One region of the Streptomyces sp. P9-A4 genome, then DNA from elsewhere that is predicted to be linked to it. Evidence: riboswitches for the same ligand, from Rfam matches in the RefSeq annotation. Region 1 holds a riboswitch; each other region holds the start of a gene.
What was found. Region 1 has a riboswitch for cyclic di-AMP ahead of V4Y03_RS26005 (M23 family metallopeptidase). Riboswitches for the same ligand answer to the same signal wherever they lie in the genome.
Positions count from the first base shown of each region.

Region 2: it holds a riboswitch for cyclic di-AMP, as region 1 does, so the genes downstream of both, V4Y03_RS29145 (M23 family metallopeptidase) here and V4Y03_RS26005 (M23 family metallopeptidase) in region 1, are expected to answer to the same signal.
Region 3: it holds a riboswitch for cyclic di-AMP, as region 1 does, so the genes downstream of both, V4Y03_RS12935 (transglycosylase family protein) here and V4Y03_RS26005 (M23 family metallopeptidase) in region 1, are expected to answer to the same signal.

Region 1 is NZ_JAZIFY010000001.1:5,763,373-5,766,598, reverse strand. Features, by position in the region: gene V4Y03_RS26015 (HPr family phosphocarrier protein) at 1-107, shown strand, start outside; gene V4Y03_RS26010 (GntR family transcriptional regulator) at 327-1,010, opposite strand; gene V4Y03_RS26005 (M23 family metallopeptidase) at 1,190-1,960, opposite strand; cyclic di-AMP (ydaO/yuaA leader) riboswitch at 1,973-2,138, opposite strand; gene V4Y03_RS26000 (M16 family metallopeptidase) at 2,339-3,226, opposite strand, start outside.
Region 2 is NZ_JAZIFY010000001.1:6,481,926-6,485,151, reverse strand. Features, by position in the region: gene V4Y03_RS29155 (STM4011 family radical SAM protein) at 1-70, shown strand, start outside; gene V4Y03_RS29150 (SGNH/GDSL hydrolase family protein) at 57-851, opposite strand; gene V4Y03_RS29145 (M23 family metallopeptidase) at 1,004-1,975, opposite strand; cyclic di-AMP (ydaO/yuaA leader) riboswitch at 1,978-2,134, opposite strand; gene V4Y03_RS29140 (tyrosine-protein phosphatase) at 2,508-3,226, shown strand, end outside.
Region 3 is NZ_JAZIFY010000001.1:2,888,508-2,891,733, reverse strand. Features, by position in the region: gene V4Y03_RS12940 (transglycosylase family protein) at 1-950, shown strand, start outside; cyclic di-AMP (ydaO/yuaA leader) riboswitch at 1,209-1,382, shown strand; gene V4Y03_RS12935 (transglycosylase family protein) at 1,386-2,120, shown strand; gene eno (phosphopyruvate hydratase) at 2,435-3,226, shown strand, end outside.

The sequences.
Region 1 (3,226 bases):
GCGAGGAGATCGTCCTCGCTTCGGAGGCCGACGGCGCCGAGGTCGCGCTGGACCGCCTGGCGAAGCTGGTCGCGGAGGGCCTGGACGAGCTCCCCGAGACCGTCTGATCCGGGTCCACCCGACCCACCCGTACGACGAAGGGCCGTGCCCGCCGGAATCCCGGCGGGCACGGCCCTTCGCTTTCCGCCTGGCTTTCACTCGCCCTCTTTCGCCCTCCCGTGCCGCCCGGTTCCCCGGCAGCACAAAAGGACGGACGACAGCAAGAGGCATTACGGGCACCCCGAAATACCCCGCCGAATTCCCATTCCTTGTATACGGCGCCCTCGTTAATTCCGGGCGCTCGCCGTGTTGACGACATGTTGCGAAACCCTCACACGACCCCGGTCCGGCCTCTTGAGCCGGTGCAGCGCCCGCGAGCGTTCCGCGTGCAGCGCCGTCAGCGCCCTCGCCCGCTCGGCGTCACCGCGCGCCACGGCGTCCACGATCGCGCCGTGCTCGGCCCAGGCCTCCACCAGTCGTTCGGGCTGCTCGACCGCGTACATCCAGGCGATCTTGTGCCGTAGCTGGGTCAGCAGCGCCGTCAGGGCGGGGCTCCCGGAGGCCTGCGCGAGCGTCTCGTGGAACCAGCCGCCGAGTGAGCGCAGATCCTCGCCCTGGCCGCGCCTGGCCCGCTCCTGACCTAGCCTGACCAGGCCGCGGAGGACCTTGAGATGCGCCTCCGTACGTCGCTGGGCCGCCCGCGCCGCCCCCAGCGGTTCGAGCAGCGCCCGCATGTCGAGCAGATCGGCCGCCTCCTGCTCGGTGGGCTCGGCGACCTGGGCCCCCGCGTGACGGCGGGTGACGACGAAGCCCTCCGACTCCAGGGTGCGCAGCGCCTCACGGACCGGGACGCGGGACACCCCGTACCGACGGGCGAGCAGGTCCTCGGTCAGCCGGCTCCCCCGCTCGAAGACGCCGGAGACGATGTCGTCCCGGATCGCCGTGCATACCGAGTGCGCGGGAATGCGCATGTCCGACCTCCGCCTTGGTCGCGCGAGACAATTCGATCGGCGCCTTTCCGCGCCCGGTCTCCGACTCTATTGCAGCCCGCCGGTATTTCCGATGGCCGCACGGAATGTGAAGGGTTCTTGACCGACGAAAAGCCCCGGCTCAGCACGAGCCGGGGCTTTTGCGATGCGCGCCGTCGGTGTCAGACGTTGACGCCGCGGGCGCGCAGGTAGGACAGCGGGTTGATGTCCGAGCCGTAGTCGGGGCTCGTGCGCGCCTCGAAGTGGAGGTGCGGGCCGGTCGAGTTGCCGGTCGAGCCGGACACGCCTATGTGCTGGCCGGGCTCGACGCTCTGGCCGACGTGGACGTCGATGGAGGACAGGTGGCCATACTGGGTGTACGTGCCGTCGTGCATCCGGATGACGATGTTGTTGCCGTACGCGCCGCCCCAGCCGGCCTCGACGACGGTGCCGGAGCCGACGGAGACGACGTTGCTGCCGTAAGCGGCGTGGAAGTCGATGCCGGAGTGGCTGCCGGAGGACCAGAGCGAGCCGCCGGTCTTGTAGCCGGTGGACACGTACGAGCCGTCGACGGGGAGCTGGAAGGAGGCCAGACGGCGGCGCTCGGCCTCGCGGGCGGCGCGCTCCTTGGCCTGGCGGATCTCCTTGGCGCGGGCCTCGGCCTTGCGCTTCGCCTCCGCCTGGGCCTTCGCCTTGGCGGCGGCCTCGAAGGCCTCCCGGTCCTGGGCGTCGGCCTGGGCGTTGAGCCGGTCCGCGAGGGAGTCCTCGGTGATGACCCGGGTGAGGCCGGTGTCCTCGACGGAGCGGTTGTCCGTGTCGGCGGCGAGCGCCGGGGAGGCGAGGGTTCCGATGACGCCGGTGGTGGCGAGCGTCGCGACGCCGGCGATACCCGCCGTGCGGCGCGCCGTCCGGCTCGGAGCACGATGCTTCCCGGTGGCACGGGTGAACGCCATGGAGGGGCTGGTCCTTTCCTTCCTTCTCGCCTACCGGGTTAGCTGACGGGTTCGGAGCAGGAAGGTCTCCTACGAGCCCCTCCGTACGAGACGAAGGCGCCCGATTCACCCCAGGGACTACGTGTGGGTCCCCGGCTCCCCAGGCTCGCGCCTGACGGGGACTCGGCGATGACTGTCCGATGCCGCGGATGCGGCGCGTGCAACTGACGAACAGCCGCACCGACGCTATGCGGATCGCCTGTCGATCACCAACCAGACACGCTTTTTGTAAGACATGCCACAGGCCATACGATGAGACTTACCGTCAATACGGACAAAGCGGAGAACCCCGACGAACCATCCCGTCGGGGTTCTCCGTTGCCGGTTCGGCGACCGGAATCAGCCGGTCACGACCGTCACTTCACCGATGCCGAGCGCGCGCACCGGCTCCGCGATCTGGGCCGCGTCGCCCACCAGGACGGTGACGAGCCGGTCCACCGGGAAGGCGCTGACCACGGCCGCGGTCGCCTCGACCGTGCCGGTCTCGGCCAGGCGCGCGTACAACTGCGCCTGGTAGTCGTCCGGGAGGTGCTGCTCGACCTGGTCGGCGAGCGTCCCGGCGACCGAGGCGGCCGTCTCGTACTTGAGCGGCGCGACGCCCACCAGGTTCTGCACGGCCGTCTCGCGCTCCGCGTCCGTGAGCCCCTCGGCGGCCAGGGTGCGCAGCACCTTCCACAGGTCGTCGAGAGCCGGGCCGGTGTTGGGAGTGTCGATGGAACCGCTGATGGCGAGCATCGCGGCGCCGTTCCCCTCGGCGTCGGAGCGGAGCACCTGCCCGAAGGCCCGCACGCCGTAGGTGTAGCCCTTCTCCTCGCGCAGGACCCGGTCGAGTCGCGAGGTGAGGGTGCCACCGAGGCAGTACGAGCCCAGCACCTGGGCCGGCCAGACGCGGGCGTGCCGGTCGGCGCCGATGCGGCCGATCAGCAACTGGGTCTGGACGGCGCCCGGACGGTCCACGATGACGACCCGTCCGGTGTCGTCCGCGGTGATCGGCGGCATCGGGAGCGGCTCGGCCGGCTCGCCGGTCCAGGCGCCCAGGGTCTCCGCGAGGACCTTGTCCAGGTCGACGCCGGTCAGGTCGCCGACGACCACGGCGGTGGCCGTCGCGGGCCGGACGTGCGCCTCGAAGAAGGCGCGGACGGCGGCGGCGTCGATCGCCTCGACGGTCTCCTCCGTGCCCTGGCGCGGCCGGGACATCCGGGACTCGGCCGGGAACAGCTCCTTGGA
Region 2 (3,226 bases), 720 kb from region 1:
CGGCGGGGTCCTGGAGCGGATCCCCGCCGGCGTAAGCCCGGCGGCCGTGGCCCCGACTACAGGGGCATGAGGTTCGGGCGCTTGGGCTCGACGTGGTCGCCGGAGCTCTCGCCGCGCAGGCGGCGCCCGATCCACGGCACGAGGTACTCCTTCGCCCAGTGGATGTCGTCGCGGCGCACTTCGAGCGTGCCGCGCGGGGGAACCGGCGGCCACGCCTGGTCCGGGTCGGCGGGGACCGGCATGTCGAGGACCTGGGCGGCGCGCAGCGCGACCCGGGTGTGGCCGTCGGGCGAGAGATGCAGCCGGTCGTCGTCCCAGGCGCGCCGGTCCTGGACGGACTTCAGCGACCACAGGTCGAGGACGGGGCACCCGTAGCGGTCGGCGATGGCCCGGACGTGCCCGTTGTAGGTGGCGATCTTGCCGCGCAGGTGCTTGAGGAGGATCACGTCGCGGGTGTCGAAGCCGGTGGTCACCATGACGGTGCCGACGGCGGAGGTCAGTTCGGCGACGGCGCGCTCGAAGCGCTCGGCGACGTCGTCGGGGTCCGTGCCGGGGCGGATGATGTCGTTTCCGCCGGCGCAGAAGGTGACCAGATCGGGGGCGAGTTCCTTCGCCCTGGGGACCTGTTCCGCCACGATCTGATCGAGGAGGCGCCCACGTACGGCCAGGTTGGCGTAGCGGAAGGCGTCGTGCTCCGGCAGCTGGTCGGCGAGCAGCACCGCGAAGCGGTCCGCCCAGCCGACGTAGGTCCCGTCGGGTCCGGGGTCTCCGACGCCCTCGGTGAAGCTGTCACCGATCGCCGCGTACGACCCGAATGCGTTCTTGTCTGTTGATCTCGAATCGTCTGCCACGGGAGCACATCCTTCCCTTTCGGATGTGACCTACGCGACCGTAAGGAGGGGTTGACTCAGGGTGACATATGCCACCGATAAAGAATTCGCCAAGCCGGAATACACCGACGGCCCGGCACACACGTGCCGGGCCGCCGGAGATTCCGTGGGCGTCAGACGGAGACGCCGTGCTGGCGGAGGTAGGCCAGCGGGTCCACGTCGGAGCCGTAGCTCGGCGAGGTGCGGATCTCGAAGTGCAGGTGGGGCCCGGTGGAGTTGCCGGTGGAGCCGGAGAGGCCGATCTGCTGGCCGCCGCTGACGGACTGGCCGGCTGAGACGGAGAGGGAGGAGAGGTGGGCGTACTGCGAGTAGTTGCCGTCGGCGTGCTGGATGACGACCTCGTTGCCGTACGCGCCGCTCCAGCCGGCCGAGACGACCGTGCCGGCGCCGACGGCGCGGACGGTGGTGCCGGAGGAGGCGATGAAGTCGACACCGGTGTGATAGCCGGAGGACCACATGGAGCCGGAGGCGTGGTACGGGGTGGAGAAGCCGCCGCCGCTGACGGGCGTGACCCAGCCGGACGCGGAGGCCGAGGAGCCGGAGGACCGCGAGGTGGTGGCGGAGTCCGAGGTGACGGCGGCCGGGGCTGCCGCGCGCTCGGAGCCGCGGGAGGCGCGCGTGGTGTCGCCGGAGCTCTTCGCGGAGTCCTTGCGCTCGGCCTTCGGGGCGGCCTTGGCGGTGCTCTTCGGGGCGGCGGCCGGGGCCGTGCTCTTGGCGCCGAGGGTGAGCTTCATGCCGGGCATGATGAGCGAGGGGTTCTCGCCGACGACCTGTCGGTTGTCCTCGTACAGCTTCTGCCAGCCGCCGGTGAGGTGGTGCTCGGCGGCGATCTTCGAGAGGTAGTCGCCGCGGACGACGGCGTACGTCTTCGGCGCGGCCTTCGCGGCGGTGGGCGCGGCCGGGGCGGCGGCGGCCTTCACCTGGGCGGCGGCGGGGGCGGCGGCCGGGGCGGCCTGCTCGGCGGCGTGGGCGCCGGTGGCTCCGAGAAGCGGGAGGGCGACGACGGCGCCTCCGGTGCCGGCGGCGGCGATGCCACGGGCCAGGCGGTTGGGCATGGTGCGGCGGTGCTTACCCTTTGCGGGCATGGCGAATTCCTCTCCGGCGCCTGCGAGGTGAGCTGTCGGGTTCGGACTGGAGATGTCCGGCCGCGTTCTCACGCGGCTTCACCCCGAGCCGTCCTTCTTGGAGGGATCGGCGACTTACCTGGGTCCCCCGCTCCTGCCTTGTACGGGTGAGTGCGGATTCCGGTCGGTGGCAGGATTCGGCGGTCCGTCCGGATTGAGCGCGACGCTAGACGAGTGGGGTCGGCGTGAACAAGCCGGGGTTTTCAATTGCTCCGGGATTCCGCGATATCCGGCCGGAATTCCGGTCACCCTCCGTTGATGACGGTCCCTCGATCTCCTTTTCCCGGGGGGCATTTGGAAAAGACGATCAGGCACGGTCCGTCACGGTTATGACGCTGCTCACGCAGCGATCCCCATCTCCCCTGCAACCCGGGCGGGTTATGGCGAACTCCTCAATACGGACAGATCGCCCATTCCAGAGCGAGGGGGTGTGCTCCCCCGCCGGCACCCGAGATGATTGCCCCAGGAATCGATCGAGAGAACAGGAGCAGCCGTGACGCAGCAGCTGCCGCAGGTCCCGCCCGCCGACGCGAACGAGCCCGAGCTGGCCGAGGTCCGCAACTTCCGGGACGTGGGGGGTCTGCCGACGACGGACGGGCGCGCGGTGCGCCCCGGCCGCCTGTTCCGCAGCGGCCACCTCGCCCACGCGACCGAGGAGGACGCGGCCTTCCTCGCCTCGCTGGGGCTGCACACGGTCTTCGACTTCCGGAACCTGGCCGACCGTAAGCTCGAGGGGCCCGACGTCGAGCTGCCCGGCACGCGGAACGTGAACATACCGCTCAACGACCCGGCCGACGGCAAGGAGTTCTGGAAGCTCGTCCAGGACGGGGACCTCGTCCAGCTGCGGGAGATCCTCGGCGACGGCAAGGCCGCCGGCCGGATGTCCGACTCGTACCGGAAGATGGTGGTCGAGCGGACCGCCGAGCACAGCCGTGTCCTGCACGCGCTCGCGGAGGACAGCGTCCCCGTCCTGATGCACTGCGCGGCCGGCAAGGACCGCGCCGGGCTCTCGATCGCGATCACCCTGCTCGCCCTCGGGGTCGAGCGGGATGCCATCGAGGCCGACTACGTGAAGTCGAACGACCCGCACCGCCGCTACAAGGTGCGTCGCAGCTCCACCGCCTCCGACGCCATGTCGCCCGAGGTGATGGAGCTGCTGAGCCCGCTGTTCGACGCGCGGGTGGAGTATCTGCGGGGCGCCTTCGAGACCAT
Region 3 (3,226 bases), 2.9 Mb from region 1:
CCGCCGACGCCGCCACCTGGGACCGGGTCGCCGAGTGCGAGTCCGGTGGCCAGTGGAGCGCCAACTTCGGCAACGGCATGTACGGCGGCCTCCAGTTCACCCAGGACAGCTGGGAGCGCCACGGCGGCCTGGCGTACGCGCCCAGCCCCGACCTGGCCAGCCGCGCCCAGCAGATCGCGGTGGCCGAGAAGGCGCTCGCGAAGGGCTCCCTGGAATGGGCCACCTGCGCGCCGATCGCCGGCCTGAAGAACGACGGCACGGCCCCCGGCGTGAACCCGGGCCCGGCCGCGCTGCCGAAGGCCCCCGCGGGACCGGTCGCCGAGTCGAACCGGACCTCGGGTCTGCCGTCCACCGGCACCGCCCAGGCGGCGCGGACGGCGGAGCGGGACGCCCGTACGGCCACGCCCGCGGCTCCCGGCGCCCCGACCGCCCCTGCGGCCCCCACCGCGCCGACGACGCCCCCGGCGGCCACGACGCCGGGCACGCCCACCGCTCCGGGCACTCCGACCACTCCCACCACGCCCGATACATCCGTTACGCCGGACACGTCCGCCACGCCCGGCGCGCCGGGCGATGGCGTGTCGTCGGCCACTCCCGGGACCGGGAAGCACCGGGGCGGGGCCGCTCCGGAGAGCGGTACGAAGTCGGGCACTTCGCCCGAATCGGGCCGACACGCCTCGACCGGCGTCGAGCTCGCGGGGGACACCGCGGCGGCGCCCACGCCTGACGCCATGAAGAATTCGGGCGCAACGGACACTTCCGGCACTTCGGGCGCGTACACCGTGCGGCCGGGTGACAGCCTGTCCGACATCGCGCGGCAGAACGAACTCCCCGGAGGGTGGACGGCGCTCTATGACGCCAACCGCCGGACCGTCGGCATCGATCCGGACCTCATCCTCCCTGGTCAGAGCCTCGACCTGACGAACGGTCCGCTCGCGAAGGCGGAGTGATTCGGGGTCAAATGTCCGGTTCTGGGCAAGTGAGACATGGGTCTCTTCGCCCCAACTGGCGTGTCTCGTCCGAGAAATCCGCTCCCGTTACCTCTCACCTGCACAAACGCCCCCAACCGGAAGGCAAGCAGGGGCGATATTTCCGCAATACGCCTCTTTGAACTTCCGGTGGGTCTGTGTCTACGGTCGTCACCGCTCGCCACCGCGGGCCCCGTCGACCGAAACGCCGAATCCTGCCGTCGGCCGATGGGAACAGTCGTCGCGTCAGCGCCGAAGGCAGGAGTGGGGGACCCAAGGTAAGTGCCGGTCCCGGCCGTTGAGAAAGACGGCCGACGACGGGCTTGGGGTGAAGCCGCGTGCAAGGACACGCGGCCGGGCAACTTTCCGGCCCGAACCCGACAGCTCACCTCACAGGCGTCGGTGAGGAGTATTTCCATGCTGTTTTCCGGTAAGGGCAAACACCGTCGTCCCTCCAAGGCCACCCAGGTCGCCACGCTCGTCGGCGTCACCGGTGTCGCCGTCGCCGCCCCGCTGATGACCGCGGGCACCGCCTCGGCCGCCACGGTCTCCGAGTGGGACCGCGTCGCCCAGTGCGAGTCCGGCGGCAACTGGTCCATCAACACGGGCAACGGCTACTACGGCGGCCTCCAGTTCTCGGCCTCCACCTGGGCCGCGTACGGCGGCACCGCCTACGCCTCGACCGCCAACCAGGCGTCGAAGTCCCAGCAGATCGCCATCGGCGAGAAGGTCCTCGCGGGCCAGGGCAAGGGTGCCTGGCCGAGCTGTGGCGTGGGCCTCTCCGGTGCCTCCTACGACGGCGGCGCCGCCGAGAGCACCCCGAAGACCGCCACCCAGCAGCCGCGCCAGCAGCCGAAGCAGGAGCGGAAGGCCGAGCAGCCGACCACCCGCAGCGAGCAGCGCCAGGCCCCGAAGAAGGCCGCGCAGCAGCAGGCCGCGCCGAAGGCCGCCAAGCAGACCGTCACCACCCCGGCCGGCAAGACGGTCAAGAAGGGCGACGGCGAGTACAAGGTCGCGGCCGGCGACACCCTCAGCAAGATCGCCCAGGCGCACGGCGTCAAGGGCGGCTGGGCCAAGCTCTTCGAGCTGAACAAGGACGTCGTCGAGAACGCCGACCTTATCTACCCGGGCCAGCAGCTCCACCTGAAGTAAGGCCCGGCGGTCCCGGTGAGTCCGGCGGCTCACATGGACCTCACGACCCTCCCGCGGTGACCACCCCGGCCCGACGCGCCCTCCCCCCGTGCGCGTCGGGCCGGGGTTCCCCCGTTCCGGGGGCGCTTTTTGTGGTTACTGTCCAGTAGATCCGGGGTCCTTCGTCCCGAGATACATGCCCTTGGGTCCTTTTTCGTCCCAGGGGGCGGGCGCCCGGCTGGCCGGAGGCTCCGAGCCGGTTAGGCTCTTGTCGCAAGGCCGGTCGACCCTGCGCCGGCCATGCGTCACATCCAGCGTCACATCCCAAAAAGGAGATGCTCGTGCCGTCCATCGACGTCGTCGTAGCCCGGGAAATCCTGGACTCCCGAGGCAACCCCACGGTCGAGGTCGAGGTCGGCCTCGACGACGGCAGCACCGGTCGTGCTGCTGTTCCGTCCGGCGCCTCCACCGGTGCGTTCGAGGCCATCGAGCTTCGCGACGGTGACCCGAACCGCTACATGGGCAAGGGTGTCGAGAAGGCCGTCCTCGCCGTCATCGAGCAGATCGGCCCGGAGCTCGTCGGCTACGACGCCACCGAGCAGCGCCTGATCGACCAGGCCATGTTCGACCTGGACGCCACCGAGAACAAGGGCTCGCTCGGCGCCAACGCCATCCTCGGCGTCTCCCTCGCCGTCGCGCACGCCGCGTCCGAGGCCTCGGACCTCCCGCTCTTCCGCTACCTCGGCGGCCCGAACGCGCACCTGCTGCCCGTTCCGATGATGAACATCCTGAACGGTGGGTCGCACGCCGACTCCAACGTCGACATCCAGGAGTTCATGATCGCCCCGATCGGCGCGGAGTCCTTCTCCGAGGCCCTCCGCTGGGGCGCCGAGATCTACCACACGCTCAAGGGTGTGCTGAAGCGCAAGGGCCTCTCCACCGGCCTCGGCGACGAGGGCGGCTTCGCCCCGAACCTCGAGTCGAACCGCGCCGCCCTCGACCTCATCGTCGAGGCCATCAAGGAGGCCGGCTACACCCCGGGCTCCGACGTCGCGCTCGCGCTCGACGTCGCCGCGTCCGAGTTCTACAAGGACGGCAAGTACGAGTTCGAGGGCAAGTCCCGCTCG